One region of the Mesorhizobium sp. LNHC221B00 genome, then DNA from elsewhere that is predicted to be linked to it. Evidence: predicted binding sites of a transcription regulator. Region 1 holds the regulator's gene; the other holds the start of a gene.
The links. The regulator LexA, encoded in region 1, represses DNA repair genes until DNA is damaged. The targets are predictions, from matches to a motif close to TGTTCNNNNTGTGTTCNG.
Positions count from the first base shown of each region.

Region 2: X741_RS152000 (UvrD-helicase domain-containing protein) is a predicted target of LexA. The motif match lies at 2,935-2,952, and genes of this name have one in related genera.

Region 1 is NZ_AYWR01000006.1:182,686-188,159, forward strand. Features, by position in the region: gene X741_RS155945 (ABC transporter substrate-binding protein) at 1-211, opposite strand, end outside; gene X741_RS155940 (GntR family transcriptional regulator) at 363-1,136, shown strand; gene lexA (transcriptional repressor LexA) at 1,565-2,317, shown strand; gene X741_RS155930 (ComEC/Rec2 family competence protein) at 2,311-4,758, opposite strand; gene gltX (glutamate--tRNA ligase) at 4,860-5,474, shown strand, end outside.
Region 2 is NZ_AYWR01000010.1:149,029-154,502, forward strand. Features, by position in the region: gene X741_RS152005 (SIR2 family protein) at 1-189, opposite strand, end outside; gene X741_RS152000 (UvrD-helicase domain-containing protein) at 211-2,892, opposite strand; gene X741_RS151995 (glucose/quinate/shikimate family membrane-bound PQQ-dependent dehydrogenase) at 3,156-5,474, shown strand.

The DNA.
Region 1 (5,474 bases):
GGCTCTCCGTGTAGACGACGTCCTTGCCCTCGACGAAGCCATTGTCCGTCAGCGCCTTCTTGAAGCCGGCTATGGCGGCGTTCAATTGCGGATGCTCGCCGAAATTGGCGATGCCGATACGGATCTGATCGGCCGCGGCGCTGCCGGCGCTGACCATCAATGCGCCTGCCAGGGCCAATCCCGACAGCCAAGCGGATTTCGACTTCAACATCATTTCCTCCCAGATTTGATCAGCGCCGCTTATCGGGGCACCTCCAGCGATCATGGTCAGTCCCTCGGCGCATGTCAAACATTATATATAATTCTTGCCATCACCCACCATCATATATAATTTCCCAATGGCAGAGACCGAATGGATCGCAATGCAGGACCAAAAGAACTCCACCAAGACGGAAGCCGCCTACCAGCTTCTGCGGCGCGACATCCTCACCACCCGTCTCATGCCGGGCGCCCCGCTCAAGCTCAGCGCCCTGCGCGGCACCTATGGAGTTGGCTGGACGCCGCTGCGCGAAGCGTTGTCGCGCCTCGAAGCCGAACGCCTGGTCACCGCCATCAGCAATCGCGGCTTTGCGGTCGCCCCCGTGTCCCGCGCCGAACTTGAGGATCTGGCGCGCGCGAGGATGGTCGTCGAGATACCGCTCTTCCAGGAATCGATGGAGAACGGCGGCCGGAAATGGGAAGACGCGGTTGTCACCGCGCACTACCGGCTCGCCCGCTGCAAGACCGCGGTGGACGATCCCTCGGATGCCGCCGTCGACCAGTGGGACGAGAACCACGAGGCTTTTCATGCCGCGCTGCTGAGCGCCGCGACGTCCAGCTGGCTGTTGCGGTTTCGCTCGACGATCTCGGACCAGCTGCGCCGGCACCATCGCTTTCTTGGGCTGGCGCCGACATTGCGAGCCGCGGCCGGCCTCAAGGCTGGCTACGAGCAGGCCATGGACGCGCTGCGCGAGGCGATGGCGATCGAGCACCACACGGCAATCATGGAAGCCGCCCTGGACCGCGACATCGAGCGGGCAAAAGCGCTGATGACGGCCCACATCGGCTATACGCTGCACGTCTACGTCCACAGCGAGGACGGCGACGCGAACAAGGAAGTCGCGCGCGCCGGCAGCTTGAAAGCGGTTGCCGGATGATTTCGGCACCTCCGCATCGTCCGACGCTCGACGAGATTGCCGAAGCCCGCGATCGGTACCTGCTTCCGAACCAGCTATTGTTGGCGTTTTGATTTCGTTTCGTTCACGGCAGGCAAGCCGATCGCAGGCGCGAAAATCGGCATCGCCGGGCTCTGCCGTCGGCTGATGCCGAGCCATGTCGCAAGACAGGCCACAGGCTATTAACCAAAACATTTCAATGCGGGCGACGAGCGGCAACGGGCGAAAATCCCCGATTTCCGGCCTGTCCGGCCCTGCAAATGATTACGGCCCTCTTACCAAATTCACTAAACTTTAAACGGTTGCAGAACACAACTGGAACAGATAGTGTTTGTTCTGGGTTTGTTTTTTCGATTCTGGATCAGAACCATTCTGGATCAAAACCTTGTCCAGATACCTTGGGGGCCGCCATGCTGACACGCAAGCAACATGAACTCTTGATGTTCATTCATGAACGGCTCAAGGAAAGCGGTATTCCGCCCTCCTTCGACGAGATGAAAGAGGCGCTCGACCTCGCCTCCAAATCAGGGATCCATCGCTTGATCACGGCGCTGGAGGAACGCGGCTTCATTCGCCGGCTGCCCAACCGGGCGCGTGCGCTGGAAGTGCTGCGGCTGCCCGATTCGATCGCGCCGGGCCTCAACGCGGCGAAGAAATTCTCTCCAAGTGTCATCCAGGGAAGTCTCGGCCAAGGCGGTCTCGGTCAGGGCAGCCTCGGCCGCCAGATCAAGCCGGCACCGTCGCGCTTTGCCGCTGCCGGCAATGACGACGATGCGGTTCCAGCGGTGTCCATCCCGGTCATGGGTCGCATCGCTGCCGGTGTGCCCATCGATGCCATCCAGCATCAGACGCATACTATCTCGGTGCCGCCGGACATGATCATGGGCGGCGAGCACTATGCGCTGGAGGTCAAGGGCGACTCGATGATCGAGGCCGGCATCTTCGATGGCGACACGGTCATTATCCGCAACGCCGATACGGCGAGCCCGGGCGAGATCGTCGTGGCCTTGGTCGACGAGGAGGAAGCGACCCTGAAGCGGTTCCGCCGCAAGGGTGCCTCGATTGCGCTTGAAGCCGCCAATCCGGCCTACGAGACGCGCATCTTCGGGCCGGACAGGGTCAAGGTGCAGGGCAAGCTCGTCGGGCTGATCAGGCGCTACTGAGCCGGCACGGCACTTGGCTTGTCAGGTTTGCGATAGGGCTGCAGGCCCCTCGCCTCGCGCGAAAATTTTCGCTGCGCGTGCCAGGGCCGATACGGGCTGTCCACCGCGAAGCTGATGGTTGGCGGACCGGTGGCCGATTGGCGGTCGAAGAAGATGGCCGCGCTGCCCTTGCGGGCGAGCTGCCGTTTGGTGACGACGAGAACCAGCGGATTGTGGCAGGCGTCGTAGGCCGTTGCGTCGTTGACGATGATCAGGTCGGCGAAGCCACAGGCCTTCCAGGTATCCTTGCGGTCTTCGACATGCGCTATGATCGCACCGGACGGGTGCCTGGCGAGACAGACACCGTCAGTGCAATAGAACGGCGCTCCCGGCGGCAGGCTGACGGCGTCGGCAATATCGAATTGTCCATCCGCCTTGTCGAACATCTCCGGCAGGATGATGGTTTCGGATCTCAGCGCGCGTTTCCAGTTGTCGACGGTGAATTCGTTCGGCCGGGCCCGGCTGACCGCGAGTTCGCCACCGCCGATCGGCAGCGCGACCAGCCGCGCGTCTTCCGAGACCAGCACATCCGGCGTGCGCGTGTCGGACACCACCAGCAAGCCGGCGAGCGCGAATGGAAGCGCTGCAAGCCGCAGCCACGTCGTCGCCATCGTCGCGATGACCAGGGCAATTGCCACCAGCAGAACGGATTGCTGTGAGATGAGCCCGACCGCATCGACCGGAGAGCGTTCTGATATCCACGCCGAAATGGCGATCATCGCGGTCAGGCCCTTGCCCATCAGGTAAAGGGATGGCGCATCCAGTCCGAACGGCATCAGCAGCGCGCTGGCAACGGCCAGGAACATCACGACTGAGACGATCGGCATGACGGCCAGATTGGCGAACAGGCTGAGCGGCGACACCCGCTGGAAATGCCAGATGGCAAACAGCGCCGTGGCGCTGCCGGCGATGATGGAGGTCATGGCCAATCCGCCTGTCGCCAGCAGGAATTTTCGCGTCAGGAAGCCGGGCAAGGAGCGCTTCGGCGGCGGTGGCCTCGTTTTTCCCGCCCGGTGATCCGCCCAGCCGGCATAGGCGCCAACTAGGGCCGCGGTCGCGGCGAACGACATCTGGAAGCTCGGTCCGACCACCTCATGCGGGGAAACCAGGATGACGGCGATCGCCGAGATCGCCAGATTGCGCATGGTCAGCGCCGCGCGATCGAACAGGACGGCAATCAGCATCACCGCCAGCATGATGAAGCTGCGCTCGGCAGCGACGACGATGCCGGAGATGACGAGATAGGCGGCGATCGACAACAGTGCTGCCGCGGCCGCGTATTTCTTCACCGGCCGGCGCGCGGAAAAATCCGGGAACAGCGCGAAGGCGCCGCGCAGGAGCCCCATGATGGTGCCGGCGACCAGCGCCATGTGCAGTCCCGAAATGGAGATGATGTGATAGATGCCGGTGCGCCGCATCGCTTCGTTGATTTCGTCGGGGATGCCGGCGCGCACGCCGACGATCAACGCCGCCGCGATCTCGCCTTCTGCGCCGCCGACGCTGCCCCTGATATGGTCGGCAATGGCTTCGCGGGCGTTCTCTATCGCTGATGAAAGGCGGGCCGACAGCGGCATGCCAGCGTCGTCGGCTGCAACGACTTTTGGATTGCCGAGAAAGAACCCGCTGCCACCGATGCCGGCGAAATAGCTGTCGAAGGAGAAATCATAGCTGTCCGGCCGCACCGGACCGGTCGGCGGCAACAGCTTGGCATAGCCGGCAATAAGGGAGCCGGCGGTCATTTCCGGCGGTATCTTGCGTGCCGAAAGCCGGACCCTTTCCGGCGCGTAGCGCAGTTTCGGCCGGGCGGTCGACGTCACGTCGATGGTCAGCCGGATGCGGCCGGTCTCCATCTCTTCGATCGAGACGACGCGGCCGCTCAGTTGCGTCGAGATTTCCGAGCCCAGCATCTGGGTTCCCGTGCGCCACGTCTCGACCTTGGCGGCGAGCAAGCCAAGCGCGCACAGCAATGCCGCCGTCAGGAACAGATGGGTTTTCGGCCACGAGCGCGAGACAATCGCCAGGAAGCCCATGAGGGCCACCACCGCGACAGGTCTGGCAAAAGCCGGTTCGGCCGCCAGCGAAAAATAGCCGATCGCGCCGATTGCAAGGCAAACCGGCACCAGCAGGAAGCCAATGCCGCGGTCAAGCTCCAGCTCCGCCGCCGCAGTGATGCCGTTGCGCAGGCGCGGCAATGACAGCCGGCCGAGTTGCCGACGCACACGCACGATCCTGCCGGCCGGGGACTGAATTGGCGCGGGGATATCCGGTGCGGGCTGGTTGCCGGAACCCGGCACGAGAGGCGATTGCGTCGGCAGCGAGGCCGGCAGCGCAAACAGGGACCGCTCGCTGACGCCAACAATGGCATCCTCGCCCTGATCCGAGCCCCGGCTTCGTCCAGCCATTGGGTCTGCCCCTTGCACCCCTGACGCCCTATGCTACATGAACGCGCGACGCGCGAAAGTCCGCGCACCCACACCCGCCTCAGACGCTTCCCGAGAGTTCCATGTCCGACAAGGTCGTCACCCGTTTTGCCCCCTCGCCCACCGGCTACCTGCACATAGGCGGCGCGCGCACGGCGCTGTTCAACTGGCTGTACGCAAAGCATACCGCCGGCACGATGCTGCTGCGCATCGAGGACACCGATCGCGAGCGTTCGACCGAGGCGGCGACGGCCGCGATCCTGGACGGCCTCACCTGGCTCGGTCTGGGCTGGGATGGCGACGCGGTCTCGCAGTTCGAGCGCGCGCCGCGCCACCGCGAGGTGGCGGAGGAGCTGGTACGCCTGGGCAAGGCCTATTACAGCTACGAGACACCCGCCGAGCTCGAGGCGATGCGCGAGGCGGCGCGCGCCAAGGGCCTGCCGCCGCGCTACAATGGCCAGTGGCGCGATCGTGATCCGTCCGAGGCCCCGCCCGGCGTCAAGGGCGCTATCCGTGTCAAGGCACCGACCGAGGGCGAGACCGTGGTGCACGACCGCGTGCAGGGCGAGGTGCGCTTCCCCAATAAGGATCTCGACGACTTCATCATCCTGCGCTCCGACGGCAACCCGACCTACATGCATGCCGTCGTCGTCGACGATCACGACATGGGCATCACCCACATCATCCGTGGCGATGAT
Region 2 (5,474 bases), on a different contig from region 1:
GAGTGGCAAATTTCCATCGGCTGATGCCAAATAGAATTCGAACGGCTTGGAACCCCGACAGAAACGCCGGAGCAATCCAGCCCAATCTTCGAGCCCTAGATATCTTCTGGAGAACCCTGATCCAACGAAAAGGAATGGACCGGCCGCCTTTGCTTTAAATATTTTTGTTAGATCTTCCTCAACTGACATGTATCCCCGGCCTTCTTTGGTCTATTTTGTTGCCCCTACGACGAACCCGTCCAGAACGCGTTTCTGGCCGGCCTTGTCGAAGTCGATGGTGAGCTTGTTGCCTTCGATGGCCGCAATGTTGCCGTTGCCGAATTTCTGATGGAAGACGCGGTCGCCGACGCTGAAGGCGGATGGCGTGTCGGAGACGGATTTGGCGACCAGTTCGCCGTCGATGGTGCGGCCCTTGACCGAGGTGCGGCCGGCGCCGTAGCCCGAGTCGGTCTCGCCATAGCCGATGCGCTCGACCTGATGGCCGGAGCGCGTGCCCCAGTTGCGGTTGGTCGCCTCGGTGCGGTTGGCCTGCGCGCGCTGCCAGCCCGGCGTCGAATAGGTGTTGGAGAAGGCACCGGATTTTTCGGTGTTGGCACCGACATTGTCGAAGCGCGAGGCGCCATAGGGGTTCTGTCTTCCCGCTCCCTGGCCGCCGCCACGGCCCGATGCGAACGAGCCGCCGCCATAGGGATTGCCGTAGCCGCCATAGGAATTGCCGGCTTCGGCGACCTCGACGTGGGAGTTCGGCAGCTCTTCGAGGAAGCGCGACGGGATGGTCGATTGCCAGAGGCCGTGGATGAGGCGGTTGGAGACGAACCAGATATGCAGGTTCTTCTTGGCCCGCGTCAGCCCGACATAGGCGAGCCGCCGCTCTTCCTCCAGCCCTGAGCGGCCGCCTTCGTCGAGCGCGCGCTGGTGCGGGAACAGGCCTTCCTCCCAGCCGGGCAGGAAGACGGTCTCGAATTCGAGGCCCTTGGCCGAATGCAGCGTCATGATCGAGACGGCGTCGAGCCCGGCATTCTGCTCGGCATCCATGACCAGCGCGACATGTTCGAGGAAGGAGCGCAGCGACTCGTACTCCTCCATCGAACGGACCAGTTCCTTGAGGTTCTCCAGCCGGCCGGGGGCTTCGGCCGAGCGGTCGTTCTTCCACATGTCGGTGTAGCCGCTCTCTTCGAGAATGGTCTCGGCGAGCTCGGTGTGCGGCGTGGTTTCCAGCGCCTTCTGCCAGCGTTCGAAATTGGCGGCGACCTCGCGCAGCGCGGCGCGCGGCTTCGGCTTGAGCTCGTCGCTTTCGGCGAGGTTGGCGGCAGCCTCCAGCATCGGGATGCGCAGCGCCCGCGCCGTATCGTGGATCTGGCGGATGGTGGCTTCACCCAGCCCGCGCTTGGGCACGTTGACGATGCGCTCGAAGGCGAGGTCGTCGCCGCCATTGGCGACGATGCGGAAGAAGGCCAGCGCGTCGCGGATTTCCATGCGCTCGTAGAAACGCGGACCGCCGATGACGCGGTAGTTGAGGCCGAGCGTGATGAAGCGGTCCTCGAAAGCGCGCATCTGGAAAGACGCGCGGACGAGGATCGCCATGTCGTTGAGATTGTGCTTCTGACGCTGATAGGCCTCGATCGTCTCGCCGATGGCGCGGGCTTCCTCCTCGGAATCCCAGGCGGCGTGGACATTGACCTTGCCGTCCTCGGGATCGTTGCGGTCGGTGAACAGCGTCTTGCCGAAGCGGCCCTCATTGTGGGCGATGAGATGGGAGGCAGCGCCCAGGATGTGCGCGGTGGAGCGGTAGTTGCGCTCCAGCCTTATGATGGTGGCGCCAGGAAAATCCTTGTCGAAGCGCAGGATGTTGTCGACCTCGGCGCCGCGCCAGCCATAGATGGACTGGTCGTCATCGCCGACGCAGCAGATGTTGACTTTGTTATCGCTCACGGGCTGTTCCGCGCCTGCCGGCGCGGGCCCTCCGCGGGGCCCTCGCAACGGCTCGGACGCCCGGTCGGGCTTGCGACCTTCGGCCGATCGCAGATCCGTCGACGTTGACGCGCGCCCTGAATCCGGCCGCTGCGCCAATAGCCGCAGCCACATGTACTGGGCGGTGTTGGTGTCCTGGTACTCGTCGACGAGGATGTATTTGAAGCGCCTGTGATAGTCCTTCAGCACATCCGGATTGGCGCGGAAGATGCGGATCGGATGGCACAGAAGGTCGCCGAAATCGCAGGCGTTCAGCGTCTGCAGGCGTTCCTGATAGGCCTTGTAGAGCTCACGGCCCTTGCCGTTGGCGAAGCTGCGCGCGTCGCCCTCGGCGATGTCGGCCGGGCCTTGGCCCTTGTTCTTCCAGCCGTCGATCATCTGGGCGAACTGCTTGGCCGGCCAGCGCTTGTCGTCCAGGCCTTCGGCCTGGATCAACTGCTTGATCAGCCGCACGACGTCGTCGGTGTCGAGGATGGTGAAGTCAGATCTCAGGCCGGCGAGTTCTGCGTGGCGGCGCAGCAGCTTCACGCCGATCGAGTGGAAGGTGCCGAGCCACGGCATGCCTTCGACATTGCCTTCGCCGATCAGGATGCCGATGCGCTGTTTCATCTCGCGCGCGGCCTTGTTGGTGAAGGTCACCGCGAGAATCTGTGACGGGAAGGCCTTGCCGGTGGCGAGGATGTGGGCGATGCGGGTGGTCAGCACGCGGGTCTTGCCGGTGCCGGCGCCGGCCAGCACCAGAACCGGGCCTTCGGTGGTTTCCACCGCCAGCCGCTGTTCGGGATTCAAACCCTTGAGATAGTCGGGCGCATTGTTGTGGCCGCTGCGGGCAGCCATGGCGCGCGCGGCAATGCCCGACGGGGCCGTGGGCCGCGCATTGGGTTCGTCGAAAAAGGGCATGTCTTCGGAAAAGCCGGACATCTTCCCCCCGAATGTAGTGATTCGGGAGGGAAAGACCAGAAGTGTCTACGTTTTGTTCCCGGTAAAGTGGCTTATCCGGCCGCCTAGCCAACGGACGATCGGCCTGCCCAGCGTTTGCAGCCGGGGAGACAGTCCCTATCACGCCGCATGGCTCAAGCTTGACAGGCGGGGCGGGCGGAGGAAAGTTGTGTTCCGGGCGTGAACGCAATGCCGGGTTGCCCATGGCGGCGCAGTCGAGCGCGAACAGTCGAAGGAGTATCATCTTGGCTGTCACCATCACCTCCCTCGTTCTTTTTCTGCTTGGCCTGGCGCTTGGCGCCGGCGGCATCTGGTTGGCTTCGCTGGGCGGCAGTTGGTATTACATCATCGCCGGTCTCGCCTTCCTGATCGCCGCCTGGCTGCTCTACCGGCGCCGCTCCACGGCACTGTGGCTCTATGCGGCGATCGTGATCGGCACGCTGGCCTGGGCGGTCTGGGAAACCGGCTTCGACTGGTGGGAACTCGGCCCGCGCGGCGGCATCATCGTGCTGGTGGCGCTGTGGCTGCTGACGCCGTGGGCGAGGCGGGGGCTTGCCGGTCCCGACGGACGCGCGCCGCTGATCCTGGCGGTGCTGGCGTCGCTGGCGGCGGCCGGCTATTCGATGACCACGGACCCCCAGGACATCGCCGGCGCGCTCGACACCGACAAGGTGACCCCCAACGCCAATCTTGGCGGCGATGTGCCGGCCGGCGAGTGGCACTATTACGGCCGCACGCAATTCGGCCAGCGCTATTCCCCGCTCGACCAGATCACGCCGGACAATGTCGCCAACCTGAAGCCAGCCTGGACCTACCGGACCGGCGACGTAAAGGGGCCTGACGATGTTGGCGAGACCACCTATCAGGTCACGCCGCTGAAAGTCGGCGACACGCTCTACATCTGCACGCCGCACAATTTTGCCATCGCGGTCGATGCAGCGACCGGCAAGGAAAAATGGCGCTACGATCCCAAGATCAAGCTCGACAAGGATCGCCAGCACCAGACCTGCCGTGGCGTATCCTATTATGCCGATGCCGCCGGCGCTGCCGGGCAACCCTGCGCAACCCGCGTCTACCTGCCGACCTCGGACGCGCGGCTGATCGCGCTCGATGCCGCCAACGGGCAGGTCTGTCCGGCCTTCGCCGAGGGCGGCACGCTCAACCTTCTGACCGGGATGCCGTACCCGAAGTCAGGCTATTACTACTCGACCTCGGCGCCGCTGATCGCGGGCGGCAAGATCATCGTCGGCGGCGCGGTCAACGACAATTATTCGACACAGGAACCGTCCGGCGTCATCCGCGCCTATGATGCCGCCACCGGCAAACTGCTGTGGAACTGGGATTCCGGCAATCCGGACCAGACGACGCCATTGGCGCCCGGCCAGACCTACACCGCCAACTCGCCCAACATGTGGTCGACGCCGAGCGCCGACGAGAAGCTCGGCCTGCTCTATGTGCCGCTCGGGAACCAGACGCCGGACCAGCTCGGCATGGGCCGCAGCGCCAATGTCGAGAAATTCTCCTCCTCGATCACCGCGCTCGACCTCAACACAGGACAATTGAAATGGGTGCGGCAGACCGTACATCACGACCTGTGGGACATGGACGTGCCGGCGCAGCCGACCCTGATCGACATCACCAAGGCCGACGGCTCGATCGTGCCGGCGCTGGTCGGGCCGACCAAGCAGGGCGACCTCTATGTGCTCGACCGGCGCAGCGGCGACCCGGTGATCGCGGTCAAGGACATGCCGGCGCCAGGTGGCGCCATCGAAGGCGACCACACGTCACCGACCCAGCCGGCTTCAGACCTCTCCTTCAACCCGAAGCCGCTGACCGATGCCGACATGTGGGGCATCACCATGTTCGACCAGCTGGCCTGCCGGATCGCTTTCCACAAATTGCGCTATGAAGGCCGCTACACGCCGCCCTCGCTGCAGGGATCGCTGGTCTATCCCGGCAATTTCGGCGTCTTCAACTGGGGCGGCGTGGCGGTCGATCCGGTGCGGCAGGTGATGTTCGGCATGCCGACCTATCTCGCCTTCACGTCGAGACTTGTTCCCCGCGCGGACGTGCCGGCGCCGGGCGACGACACCAAGGGCAGCGAGCAGGGGCTGAACCGCAATGACGGCGCTCCCTATGCGGTGGTGATGGGACCGTTCCTGTCGCCGCTCGGCATTCCCTGCCAGGCGCCGCCCTGGGGTTATGTCGCCGGCGTCGATCTCCGGACAGGCGCGATCGCCTACAAGCACCGCAACGGTACCGTCTACGACATGACGCCGCTGCCGCTGCCGCTGAAGGTCGGGGTGCCCGGCATTGGCGGGCCGATGATCACCGCCGGCGGCGTCGCCTTCCTGGGCGCGGCGGTCGACGACTATCTGCGCGCTTATGATTTGACATCGGGCAAGCAGCTCTGGCAGGCGCGGCTGCCGGCCGGCGGGCAATCAACGCCGATGACCTATACGGTGGCGGACGGACGTCAGTTCGTGGTCATCGTCGCCGGCGGCCACGGCTCGGTTGGCACCAAGCCGGGGGACTACGTGATGGCCTACGCGCTGCCGAAGTAG